One region of the Gottfriedia sp. OAE603 genome, then DNA from elsewhere that is predicted to be linked to it. Evidence: riboswitches for the same ligand, from Rfam matches in the RefSeq annotation. Region 1 holds a riboswitch; each other region holds the start of a gene.

Region 1 (3,144 bases):
CAATTCTCATTAGCTCAAAAGACAATCAATCAAGATACACTTGTTACTTCTTTAAAAGAATTGGAAGCAGTAAATGAAAAGTTCATTACACATCAGTTCGCTGAATCCAAAATTAATATAAAGAATACGGGTAGTGTTGAAGATTTAATACAAATATTAAACAATGCATTATCAAACTTAAAAGAAAATGATGTATCTGGAGCAAAATCAGAGATAGATCAATTTAGAAAATCTTGGATTAGTATTGAAGGGGTAGTATTGACACAATCCCAAAAAGTTTATACAGATGCAGAAAGAGATATGGTTACTTCATACGCAATGCTGTCTGCTAAAACACCTGACATTAAAGCAGCAACTAAAACGATAAAAGATATGCGAGATTATCTTTCACCTTTAGCAGCTAAAACTAGTTATACAATGTTAGATGCAATCACAATTTTATTAAGAGAAGGATTAGAGGCCTTACTTGTTGTGGTAGCTTTATTAGGATTTATAAGAAAGTCTGGTCATGAGAAAAAAACTAAGTGGATCTGGTTTGGAGTCGGAGCTGGATTAGGTGTAAGTATAATATTAGGCGTTATCGTGAACTTACTATTTTCAGCAGGTGCTTTTGGAAGTAATAATTTCTTAATTGCAGGATGGACCGGAGTATTTGCTGCAGTCATGTTGCTTTATATGAGTTATTGGCTTCACAGTAAATCGAATTTAAAACAATGGCAATCTTATATTCAAACCCAGAGTACGAAAGCTTTAAACACTGGCAGTTTATTATCACTTTCAATTCTTTCATTTTTAGCAGTATTTCGTGAAGGAACTGAAACAGTCTTGTTCTTTATTGGTATGGCTTCATCTATAAAATTAACAAGTTTATTAACGGGCATTGTATTGGGGGTTCTCATATTAGCGATTCTAAGTTACTTAATTTTAAAAGTTGGTTTAAAAGTTCCGATGAGACCATTTTTCCTTATATCTAGTCTTCTTATGTTCTATTTATGTTTCAAATTTACGGGTATGGGCGTTCACGGTTTACAATTATCTGGATTATTACCAGCGACGCAGGCACCAATACCAACAGTGGATTTCTTTGCCATATATTCTACTTGGGAGAGTTTCATACCACAAATTATACTATTACTTATTGCATGTATCGTTGCAATTTTTAATAGATTTTCTAATAAAAAAAATGAAAAAAAACAAAATTCGGGGGAAATTGAACATGTTATCTAACAAAAAATTAGTTTTATCAATGACTTTAGCACTATCATTAACTTTATCTGCATGTGGCACAAAAGAAGATAAATCGATTAAAAGTGGATCAGATGATATGATTCAAACACTTACAGATTTAAAATCGCAAGTTGCTGATAATGATGAATCAAAAGCAAAAGAAAGTGGAGAGGCACTTGAAGAGTCTTGGGAAAAATTTGAAGACTCAGTAAAAGATAAAGATGCAGATCTTTATGAAAAGGTTGAAACTCCTCTACACATTATTGAAGCCGGTGTAAAAGTTTCTCCACTTGACGCAGATACTCTTAACGAAGCTGCAGATGATTTAAATGATGTTCTTAATGAAGTTAAGGACTTAAAATAATACTAAAGCACCCCAAAGGGTAGATTCTTTATCGATGGTCTACTCAATGGGGAGTAAGCCTGTAACTATCCTTTCAAAAGTTTTTATTTAGAATGGAATAAATAAGTCTAACTACTTGAATTTAGTAATAGTATTAATTAATATGATATAGAATTACAATTTGATATTTTGAATAGTACTAGGGGTGCCGTAAATGGTCGGCTGAGATTAAGACACAATTGTCTTTGACCCTTTAACCTGATCTGGATAATGCCAGCGTAGGAAAGTGAGCGAGTAAATGCATATTTTTATGTATTTATAACATTGATTTGTTCGAGCACAAGTCCCTATGGGGATTTGTGCTTTTTTGTTTTCTAAATCAATCCACAACTTCTATCTGTTAGATCAAAAAAGTCTATTCATTAAATAGGAGGAAAGAAATTGAAAAAAGTACTGACAATTGCGGGGTCCGACTCGAGTGGTGGAGCTGGAATTCAAGCAGATTTAAAAACGTTTTCAGCTCATGGTGTGTTTGGTATGAGCGTAATTACCGCAGTGACAGCTCAAAATACACAAGGGGTATTTGCAGTTCAAGACATTACACCAGAAATGATTGCAAATCAGCTAGACGCAATCTTTACTGATATTGAAGTTGATGCAGTAAAGATTGGGATGGTATCACAAATTGATACAATTAAAGTCATTGCTGAGAAACTAAGACAATATAAGCCGAAGCACATTGTTGTTGATCCAGTTATGGTTTCTAAAAGCGGCTATGATTTATTAAGTCCAGATGCGAAAGAAGCTTTAATTCAAGAACTGATTCCATTGGCAACTGTCATAACACCTAATCTTCCGGAGGCAGAAGTTATAACAGGTAGAAACATTTCAACGATTAAAGAGATGGAAGAGGCTGCTATTTTAATTCACTCATTAGGTGCTAGCGCTGTTCTTGTAAAAGGTGGTCACTTAGAGAACGATGCAACAGATATTAGCTATGATGGATACGAATTTACTTATTATAAGGGTACTAGAATAGTAACTAACAATACTCATGGTACTGGGTGTACTTTGTCATCAAGCATAGCTTCTAATCTAGCGAATGAATGTCCATTAAACGAAGCGATTAGTAAAGCAAAAGAGTACATACAACTAGCAATTCAACATTCATTCTCTATCGGAAAAGGTGTAGGTCCAGTACATCATTTTTATTCGATGTATCAAAAGGCGGGGATACAGCATGTATAAACTAACTGGAAAGTTAACAAAATGGAACTTCGCAACACTTTGGTTCGGAGCAGCAGTTTCAATCGCTGAAATTATGACAGGTGCGCTTATTGCACCTTTAGGTTTTTCAAAAGGATTGACTGCTATATTAATCGGTCATCTACTAGGTACGCTACTTCTTGTATTAGGTGGTGTCATTGGTTCAAGAGAGCGTTTAACAGCAATGGAGTCTACTAAAATATCATTTGGACGTTATGGTAGTTATTTATTTTCTATATTAAATGTATTACAGCTGCTAGGCTGGACAGCAATTATGATTGTGACAGGAGCCAGGTCTATTAATGTAG
Region 2 (3,144 bases), 2.8 Mb from region 1:
ATGTTCACAATTATGCTATGATTAATCAAAATAAATGAGTGAGGGGAATTTATGCGGTTAACCAATTATTCGGATTACTCTCTTCGGGTTTTAATATACCTGTCCACTGAACCAAATGAAAAACTGGTAAATATAAAGGATATTGCCGAGGCGTATGATATTTCAAAAAATCATCTAATGAAAATAATCTATAATTTAGGGAAGATGGGTTATATTGAAACAATTCGAGGACGGAATGGTGGAATCCGACTTGCAAAACGACCATCGGACATAAATATAGGTGAATTAATTCGAAAGACAGAAGAGGACTTTCATATTGTTGAATGTTTCGAGGATAACAATAACTGTGTCATAACACCTGTTTGTTCTTTAAAGCATATATTTAATAAAGCATTAAATCAGTTTTTACAAGTATTAGACGAATATACCCTTGAAGATATTGTACAAAATAATTTTATGCTAAAAGAATATTTTGACTTAAATAAAAAATAAAAACACTCGAGCAAAAAATGCTTGAGTGTTTTAAAGTTTAATTTGTATTATATGTTCCAATGGTTCTTGGAATATTGAAGAAGCTATTTTGCGAAATGCCACGGGATTTCCAGTGGTAAAAAAGGAGTGTGAAACAGACTTCTTGGTTGATAATAAATTTTGCTGGTCCAGTATTGCACTAACCTCCAAAGCTGTTTGATCACCTGAACTGATTAACTTGATCTGAGAGCCAATTACTTCTTGAATAATGGAACTCAATAGAGGATAGTGAGTGCAACCTAGTATTAAGGTGTCAATGCTCGATTCTTTTAATGGACTCAAAGCCTCTTGAATAAGATCAAAAATATCTGGTTGAATGTATCTACCACTTTCAACTATTCCAGCAAATTCTGGACAGGCTAATTCTATTATTTCGACTGATCGATTAATCCTCTTTAGTGCGTGTTTGTATGCGTGGCTATGAATAGTAGCATTTGTACCAATTACTCCGATCTGATTATTTTTCGTGAGCTTTATTGCCGCTCTTGCTCCTGGATGAACGACCCCGATTACAGGAATCGGCAATTTTTCGCGCATTTCCTGTAAAACGATAGAAGTTGAAGTATTGCATGCAATGACCAACATTTTAATATCTTTGTCTAGGAGAAAGTTTGTCATTTCCCAAGTAAACTGTCTAATTTCATCATATGAACGTGAGCCATATGGGCATCTAAGTGTGTCACCTACATAATAAATTTCTTCGTTCGGTAGCTGCCTGATCATTTGTTTTGCAACTGTTAAGCCTCCAACGCCTGAGTCAATCACACCAATTGGCTTATTCATCTAGTCCACTCGCCTTCGTTATATTTATAAGCTCCCACAAACTCCCACAAACTTTTAAACCTTGTTGATCTATTATATTCATAGTGTTCATGGTGCAATTTCTGCTCTATCTTTTTCAAGAAATGAAGTTTTCTATATATACAGATTATTAAAATATTAAATTTATGTTGAAAATGAGTCGTATTTAAGGAATTTATCTGTTATATTTATCATGAAAAGTTTATATGCGAGAAAATGTGGAGGGGCCAGTGTTGCTGGCTGAGATTGTATCCTTTAGATACTGACTCTTAGAACCTGATCTGGGTGATGCCAGCGTAGGGAACAGTATCTCTTTTGATATAGTTTTTTACAGTGCATTCACGTCCGGATATTTATTCGGGCGTTTTCTTTTTGTCTAGTTCTAGTACCTGACTATGGTGCTAACACATTTCATTTGTATAAACAAAACAAAAAGGAGAGTTATAGAATGAAAAGATTACTGATTTGTTTTTTTGCACTTTGCTTAACTTTAGCAGGATGTAGTGAGCAAAATTCGTCAACACCGAAGAAAGAAAAAAAGCTACAAAAGGTGACGGTAGTATTAGACTGGACGCCAAATACAAATCATACAGGTTTATTTGTAGCAAAAGAAAATGGATATTTTAAAGAGCAAGGTCTGGATGTAGAGATTATAAGCCCGGGGCAAACAGGAGCAGATCAATTAATTGCTTCTGGTAAAGCTGATTTTGGCGTTTCTTACCAAGAGTCAATTACACAAGCAAGAGTACAAAACGTACCAATCGTGTCGATTGCAGCTGTTATTCAACATAATACTTCTGGTTTTGCTTCACCAGTTAGCAAAAATATTAAATCACCTAAAGATTTTGTTGGTAAAACTTATGGTGGATGGGGTTCACCTGTAGAAAAAGCAATTTTAGATTCATTGATGAAAAAAGAAAATGCAGATGTTAATAAATTAAATATCGTTAATATGGGCGAAGCTGATTTCTTCACGGCAGTAAAGCGAGATATTGATTTTGCTTGGATTTATCAAGGATGGACAGGTATAGAAGCAGAGCTTCGTGGTGAAAAGTTAAATATGGTTTATTTAACTGACTACAGTGATAAGTTAGATTACTATACGCCGGTACTTGCAACGAATGAAAAAATGATTAAGAATCAACCAGAAACCGTTAAGGCATTTATGAAGGCAGCATCTAAAGGATATACTTATTCAATCGATCATCCAAAAGAAGCTGCAGATATTTTGTTAAAAGATAATCCAGATTTAGATAAAGAACTAGTTCAAAAAAGTCAGGAATGGCTTTCAACTAAATATCAAGACGATGCAAGTCGTTGGGGTGAACAGAAGTTAACAATTTGGAAAAACTATGCTGAGTGGTTAACTGAAAATAAATTGTTAGAGGGTAAATTTGATCCGGAAAAAGCTTTTACAAATGAGTTTTTACCAGAATAATAATTTTTGACAAAGGGGAGCTTTAAATGTCTAATACATTAATGAGTGTACAAATTATTCCTAAAACCAATAAAATTGAGGAAGTTATTCCAGCGGTTGATGCAGCGATAAAAGTAATCGATGAGTCTGGTGTAAAATACCAAGTTCAACCATTAGAAACAACAATGGAAGGCGAATTAAATCAATTATTAATTATTGTCCAAAAAATGAATGAAAAAATGATTGAAATAGGCTGTCATAATGTCATTACACAAATGAAAATTCTATATCAGCCACAAGGTATTGCAATGGATGATTTGACGGAGAAGTATCGTTAATGAGCCGCAAACAAATAAAAGGATGGCAACCGATTCTTGTCATCCTCCTTTTTTTAA
Region 3 (3,144 bases), 3.3 Mb from region 1:
GTTTTCAATCAGTAAGAATCTTTTGCACTAATCATTATAAGTTGTATCATTACAATCGTTTTTTGATTTTTAAAACCAATAAAAGTCATATATTCGATATTAACAATGGATATGAAAGAGGCCAGATAAATTAAACAAATGTTTGTTTAAACGAAAAGAACCATCTTTTTTACAGACGAAAACAAGTAATAATAGAAAAAACAGTGTAAGCAACAGAGAATGATGAATCATTCAATGAAGTTATACACTGTTTTTTATTAACCTAAGAATGCATTTAACATCCAAACATGTTTTGAAAGTTGTTCGCGAATTGCTAGTAACATATCATGTGTGACAGAATCGTTTTCAAAATCTGTAATTTCCATGCCATCTTTTAAATCTTCTATTAAGTATTGGTAGTCATGAATTAGATCTTGAACCATTCCTTCTGCCTTCACTAATTTGTTAGCTTCGTTAATCCCAGAAGTATCTAAATATTCTCTCATAGTAGCAAGTGGTTTTCCACCAATTATTAATACACGCTCTGCTAGCTCATCAATATGTATACTCGCTTCGTTGTATAGTTCCTCGAATTTAGCATGTAAAGTGAAGAAGTCTCCTCCTTTAACATACCAGTGATAGTTATGTAATTTTACATATAACACATTCCAGTCAGCTAATTGTTTGTTTAATACATCTACAGTCGTTTTTGTGATGGGCGTATCCATTTAAAATTCCTCCTCTGATAAGTCAAGAGTTCATGGTGTCTACGATAATCATGTACAACCATCATATATGATATTGAGTAGAAATAGTCATGGTAATATTTGATAACTAAGTGAACAATTAGTAAAATTAACGATTTATAGGAAATAATGTTCCAAAAAAAAATAAAACCATCCATTATATGAATGATTTTACAAATTTTTCAATTAGAATGATCCCCTTTTTCAGTATGGGGAGGTTTAGCATCAATGAGATGTTCATCGTCCACTTGTAATGAACTTTTTAATAGCATGAAAAATGCTCCAATACCACCTAAAAGAATAATCGTAAAAATGAAGAAAATGAGGATGTCATAAATCAAAGCTTAAACCTCCTTTGATATTTTTTACTGTATTTATTTATATGAGGGAGGATTGGAGCAAATAACTATAGTTCACAAAGTGTTCAATAATTTTATGAATATTTTACTTAGACTGCTGACAAACGCTCGCTTTCTTCGTTGCTTCGCCTGCTTGCGGTGCTCATTACCTTAAGGTAATCCCGCTACTCATCAGGCTTTACGACTCGAGAGGCAAGTGTTTTCAGTCAGTCAGTAGAATCTATTCTTTGCCTGCAAATTCGCTTTGAAAACGGCCAAGAATAGTAAAAAACCCTACTCAAGAAAGAGTAGGGTAATGAGTAAATGAATGATGAAACTTAAGCAGCTTGATTCTTTTTAACATTTGCAAGAACTGGAGCTGTCGAAAGTAAAAATATTAAAATGATTGCACAAATGATAAATGAAGGAACCATATACCATGCATTATAAACTAAAGAATATAATGATACTGGTGTTCCTTTTGGAGCGTATGAACCAAAAAACACGACTCCTGAAATATAGTGACAGATAAAACGGACTAGTGAACCAATAAAAGTACCTACTAAAATAAAAATAGTTACAGCTACTTTATTGCCACTCGTTAAATTAGTTTTCACTTGTTTGTAAACAATACCAGCTAAACCTAGACCAGTAAAAGCAATGATGTAATCTAATAATATTTGGATTGGATGAACAAAATAAAAGTTGGTTACTAATTGTAGTGCAGCAAGTAATAAGCCAGTTATTAAACCTTGTTTAATTCCCCATCGAAATGCGATTAAAAAAACAGGAAGCATTGATAACGACACAGATCCACCTTGTGGAGCTTTAAATAATGGCAGTAAATCAAAAACCATTGCTAAGGCTGCACACATAGCAATTTCAACCATCATTTGTATTTTTGAATTTCTCATAAAAGATTCCCCCTTATCTCTCTTTGACAACACTCATTGTAAATGAAGCACTTTGGAATAGAGTTTTGGATAACTCTTTCAAAGGAAGTGTAAATTAGGGAGAGGAATGGTAAAAATAAAAAAAGTAACACTGGTAGCATGATGATCCCAGGGTTACTTTTTCATCGTGCCACATCCCTACGTTAGTATTAACTAACAGGTTCGAAGGGTAAGAATAGTTATACTATTCACTCTCAGCCTCATGGCTCCCCTTGTGGTTCATCGTACATTTAGTTGTCAATACTAAATATAGTCAATGTGTTTTAAAAATACAATCATTTTATACGATTAAAGTTAAAAATTTTAAGCATAAAAAGAAAGTAAGCCCTATTGCTATGGTTAAATCAATGAATTATCAGTGTACTTACTAGAAAATATTCTTTATGAGTATAATCTTGTTGATTTTAAGTTAAATTATTCACTTTAGCTTTCCTTTTCTTTTTAAATTAGAAAGTGTAGAATGAAATCGAAACTAACAGCTAAATTTTGGCAAAAAGTGTAAATAATTTGAAGGAGACATCGAAATGATTCATGTATTATTTGTCTGTTTAGGAAACATTTGTCGCTCGCCAATGGCAGAGGCTGTTTTTCGTCAGATAGTGACAGAAAAAGGGTTAGAAAAACAATTTGTGATTGATTCTGCAGGTACTGGAGATTGGCATATTGGTCACCCACCACACAAGGGAACAAAGGAATTACTAGGTCAAAAAGGCATAAATTGCGATGGTATGAAAGCTCGAAAAGTGACAGATAATGACTTTAAATATTTTAGTTATATTGTTGCTATGGATGCACAGAATAAAGAGGATTTAATGAATTTAGCAAGAAATAATTCTATAGGAGAAATATCACTCCTTTCAGATTACGTACCATCTTCATTATGGAAGGAAGTACCTGATCCGTATTATACGGGAAATTTTGATGAAGTATATAACATTGTTGAGGAAGGCTGCTCACATTTACTTCAGCATATTTTAAAGCAACACCAACTAACTGTTTAGAGGAGGATGTAGAATGTCAAAACGTAACAAAGCTTTACGCAATATTCTTGTCGGAGTCGCAATTGGTGCAGGAGTTACTTTACTGAACAAAGAAAATCGTGAAAAAATTTCACGAAAAGGTAAAAGT
Region 4 (3,144 bases), 280 kb from region 1:
CTCCCTAATTGCGATAAATTCCATTTCTGGCGTAATCAAACCTTGTCGTGCATAATGTAACTGCGTAATATTTGCACCATCTTTTGCTCGTAATGGTTTTCTATCTAGTCCTTGGAAGACCTCTATATTTTTCTGTACAACCTCACTTTTAAAGCCATTATCTTCCGGCTTTACTTTCCGACCTTCATACTCGATTACATCTTCACGCTCAATAATCCATTTTCCTCTTATAGACTTAAGTCCTTTACGAATATCAACTGTTTCGCTTTCATCGGTATAAGGACCACTTGTATCATAAACACGTACAGGAGCGTTTTCCTCTTCCCCAAATGATCCAGTTGTAGGACTTAATTTGATTTCACGCATTGGAACCAACAAGTCAGGTCTTGATCCTTCTACATATACTTTTTTACTTCCCGAAAAGCTAGACATGATTGAAAAATTCATTTCATTTACAGAATTGTTCATTATGATTTCCCCTTTTTAATGTGATTAAAAAGAACAAAATCCAATCCACGATAAGCATGAAAAAAAGCCGTATCTTAAAAATATAAGACCCGGCTAATGGTTAGTTTGACTACAATAGTGATAAATGATCACTACTGTAATAAACGCTAACTTCCCCACGCTGGTATGAACCAGATCAGGTCCTGAGGGTTAAGAAACTTAAAGCGCGTTTCTCTCTCAGCCCAACTAATTGGACACCCCTAGTCAAACTATTCATTTGTACAGACTTAATATAAACCTATGAAGCAATCTTGTAAATCATTTTATTTACCTAAAATTTTACAGGATTGGATGAAAATTCATATCTATACCTGGAAACATTCACTATTTTCACATAAAAAAATTATTTTTTATTATATCTTTAAGTGTCTATTTTGCTAACTTTTGACATAATATTTACAAACTATCATTTTTTTAATCTTGAATTATTTTATTTTTATGCTATGCTAAATTTAATTTTCATAGTGTATTCATCACTAGGGGATCCCTTGATAAGGGCTGAGAATAAAGTAGTTACTTTTAAACCCTCATAACCTGAACAGGTTCGTACCTGCGTAGGAAAGTGGCGCAATGTCTTTTTATGCGTTTATTTGTGTATCTTACAAACCACTTTCCAGTTTTAGGAAAGTGGTTTTTCTTGTTTTAAAACGAAATTTACAATACATACACCCTATTTTTCAAAAAGGAGGAGCAAATTTGAAGCTAATTGCAGTAACGAATAATATGTATTCTGTTCATGAACTTGCTTCAAAGATTATTCAAATACATGATGTTGTTGATTTAGTTCATATACGAGAAAAATCTAAATGCAGCTCGGAATTACATACCCTATTAAATCTTTTAAGGCATAACAAAGTTCCTATGAACAAGATCGTCATGAATGACAGATTAGATATAGCTTTACTTACCAATCTAATAAACATTCATTTGCCAACTCACGGGCATCCGGTCAAGTTAGTGAAAGAACAATATCCAACAATGAACGTCGGTCGCTCAGTCCATTCAGTAGCAGAGGCTATTCAAGCTGAGAAGGATCTGGCCAATTATGTCATTTATGGACATTGCTTTAACACAAATTGCAAAAAAGGTTTACGTCCAAATGGAATTGATCAGTTAACTGAGATGAAAAAAGTTCTTACAATTCCAGTTTACGCAATTGGTGGGATAGCTCCTGATCATCTTCCTATACTAAAAGAGTGTCAGGTAGATGGAATTGCAGTCATGTCGGGTATTTTTTCTTCTGAAAACTCGCGTGATGCTGCTCTAAAATATATGGAGAGGTGCACTAGTAATCTATGAAACAACATTTTGATGTAATCGTAATTGGTGGTGGAATCATTGGATGCTCCATCGCTTATTACTTAGCAAAAGAAAAAATAGACGTTGCCATACTCGAAGCACAAACGATTGGTTCGAAATCAACTAGCGCTGCAGCAGGCATGCTCGGAGCTCATTCTGAGTGCAATGATTCAGAGATTTTCTTACCTTTTGCAAGAAGCAGTCAACTAGCTTATTTTGAACTGAATGAAGAGCTTAAGAGACTAAGTCATATCGACATTGAGCTGAAAAAAGGTGGGATTTTTAAACTTGCTTATAATGACGATGATAAAATCCAATTAGCTTCCCTTCTTTCTCAATCAACGGTCAAGTGGTATGAACCAACTGAAATTCAAAGGAAAATACCTAATATAACAACAGATATAATTGGAGCAGCATATATAGAAGATGATGTAAGTGTCCTACCCATTTCTGTTTGTATGGCTTTTTGCAAAAGTGCACAAGTGCTCGGAGCTACAATACACGAAAATACTTGTGTTTTAGACATTCAAAAAATTGAAAATACATTTATGATTCATTTTACAAATGGAAAATTTACAGCTGATAATATCGTCATTGCAAATGGGGTTTGGAGCACTTCTTTTTTCAAGCAGCTCGGATTAAATAATCGTCTTATCCCAGTTAAGGGAGAATGTCTATCGGTTACAAGTGAACATTTGACGTTGGAGCACACAATTTTCCATGATCATAACTATATTGTTCCTAGAAACAACGGAAAACTTGTTATTGGTGCAACGATGGTTCATAACGAATGGGATGAAAAACCAACCCTACTAGGTATTGAATCATTAATTGAAACTGCCAAAAAGATGCTACCTGATATGACCAAGATGACCATTGAATCATTTTGGGGAGGTTTAAGACCACAAACCATTGACCAAAAACCATATATCGGAAAACACCCTGATGATGACAATATATTTTTTGCAACTGGACACTTTCGCAATGGCATTCTTCTTGCTCCTGAAACGGGCAAAATGATTCGAGATTTTATTCTTAAAAGAAAGATTAGAACTGAGTGGGTAGAAGCGTTTAAAGTGAATCGATAATTTTAAGGCGAGGTGTAAAACGTTTGATCATCCAATTAAATGGCAAAAGTATTCAGCTAGCTGAAAATATTTTCACAGTAAAAGATTTACTTCTTTCTTATCAACTAGAAAATAGAATCGTTGTAGTAGAAGTGAATAAAGAAATATTGTATCGAGAACTGTACGGTACTACAGCTCTTTCAAACGGAGATATTGTAGAATTAATACATTTTGTAGGAGGAGGTTAATGATGTTAACAATTGGAAAACAT

What was found. Region 1 has a riboswitch for thiamine pyrophosphate ahead of thiD (bifunctional hydroxymethylpyrimidine kinase/phosphomethylpyrimidine kinase). Riboswitches for the same ligand answer to the same signal wherever they lie in the genome.
Region 2: another riboswitch for thiamine pyrophosphate. It lies ahead of ABID96_RS16190 (ABC transporter substrate-binding protein); the one in region 1 lies ahead of thiD (bifunctional hydroxymethylpyrimidine kinase/phosphomethylpyrimidine kinase).
Region 3: another riboswitch for thiamine pyrophosphate. It lies ahead of thiT (energy-coupled thiamine transporter ThiT); the one in region 1 lies ahead of thiD (bifunctional hydroxymethylpyrimidine kinase/phosphomethylpyrimidine kinase).
Region 4: another riboswitch for thiamine pyrophosphate. It lies ahead of ABID96_RS03450 (thiamine phosphate synthase); the one in region 1 lies ahead of thiD (bifunctional hydroxymethylpyrimidine kinase/phosphomethylpyrimidine kinase).

Annotation. Positions count from the first base shown of each region.
Region 1 is NZ_JBEUNN010000001.1:405,168-408,311, forward strand. Features, by position in the region: gene ABID96_RS01890 (FTR1 family iron permease) at 1-1,227, shown strand, start outside; gene ABID96_RS01895 (hypothetical protein) at 1,217-1,591, shown strand; TPP riboswitch at 1,762-1,872, shown strand; gene thiD (bifunctional hydroxymethylpyrimidine kinase/phosphomethylpyrimidine kinase) at 2,012-2,818, shown strand; gene cytX (putative hydroxymethylpyrimidine transporter CytX) at 2,811-3,144, shown strand, end outside.
Region 2 is NZ_JBEUNN010000001.1:3,161,477-3,164,620, reverse strand. Features, by position in the region: gene ABID96_RS16200 (RrF2 family transcriptional regulator) at 52-492, shown strand; gene racE (glutamate racemase) at 523-1,314, opposite strand; TPP riboswitch at 1,543-1,652, shown strand; gene ABID96_RS16190 (ABC transporter substrate-binding protein) at 1,781-2,770, shown strand; gene ABID96_RS16185 (thiamine-binding protein) at 2,797-3,087, shown strand; gene ABID96_RS16180 (ABC transporter permease) at 3,087-3,144, shown strand, end outside.
Region 3 is NZ_JBEUNN010000001.1:3,664,164-3,667,307, reverse strand. Features, by position in the region: gene ABID96_RS18570 (Dps family protein) at 258-707, opposite strand; gene ABID96_RS18565 (hypothetical protein) at 908-1,066, opposite strand; gene thiT (energy-coupled thiamine transporter ThiT) at 1,402-1,977, opposite strand; TPP riboswitch at 2,135-2,239, opposite strand; gene ABID96_RS18555 (low molecular weight protein-tyrosine-phosphatase) at 2,541-3,017, shown strand; gene ABID96_RS18550 (hypothetical protein) at 3,031-3,144, shown strand, end outside.
Region 4 is NZ_JBEUNN010000001.1:683,893-687,036, reverse strand. Features, by position in the region: gene thiC (phosphomethylpyrimidine synthase ThiC) at 1-471, opposite strand, end outside; TPP riboswitch at 604-719, opposite strand; TPP riboswitch at 976-1,085, shown strand; gene ABID96_RS03450 (thiamine phosphate synthase) at 1,204-1,806, shown strand; gene thiO (glycine oxidase ThiO) at 1,803-2,894, shown strand; gene thiS (sulfur carrier protein ThiS) at 2,918-3,121, shown strand; gene ABID96_RS03435 (thiazole synthase) at 3,124-3,144, shown strand, end outside.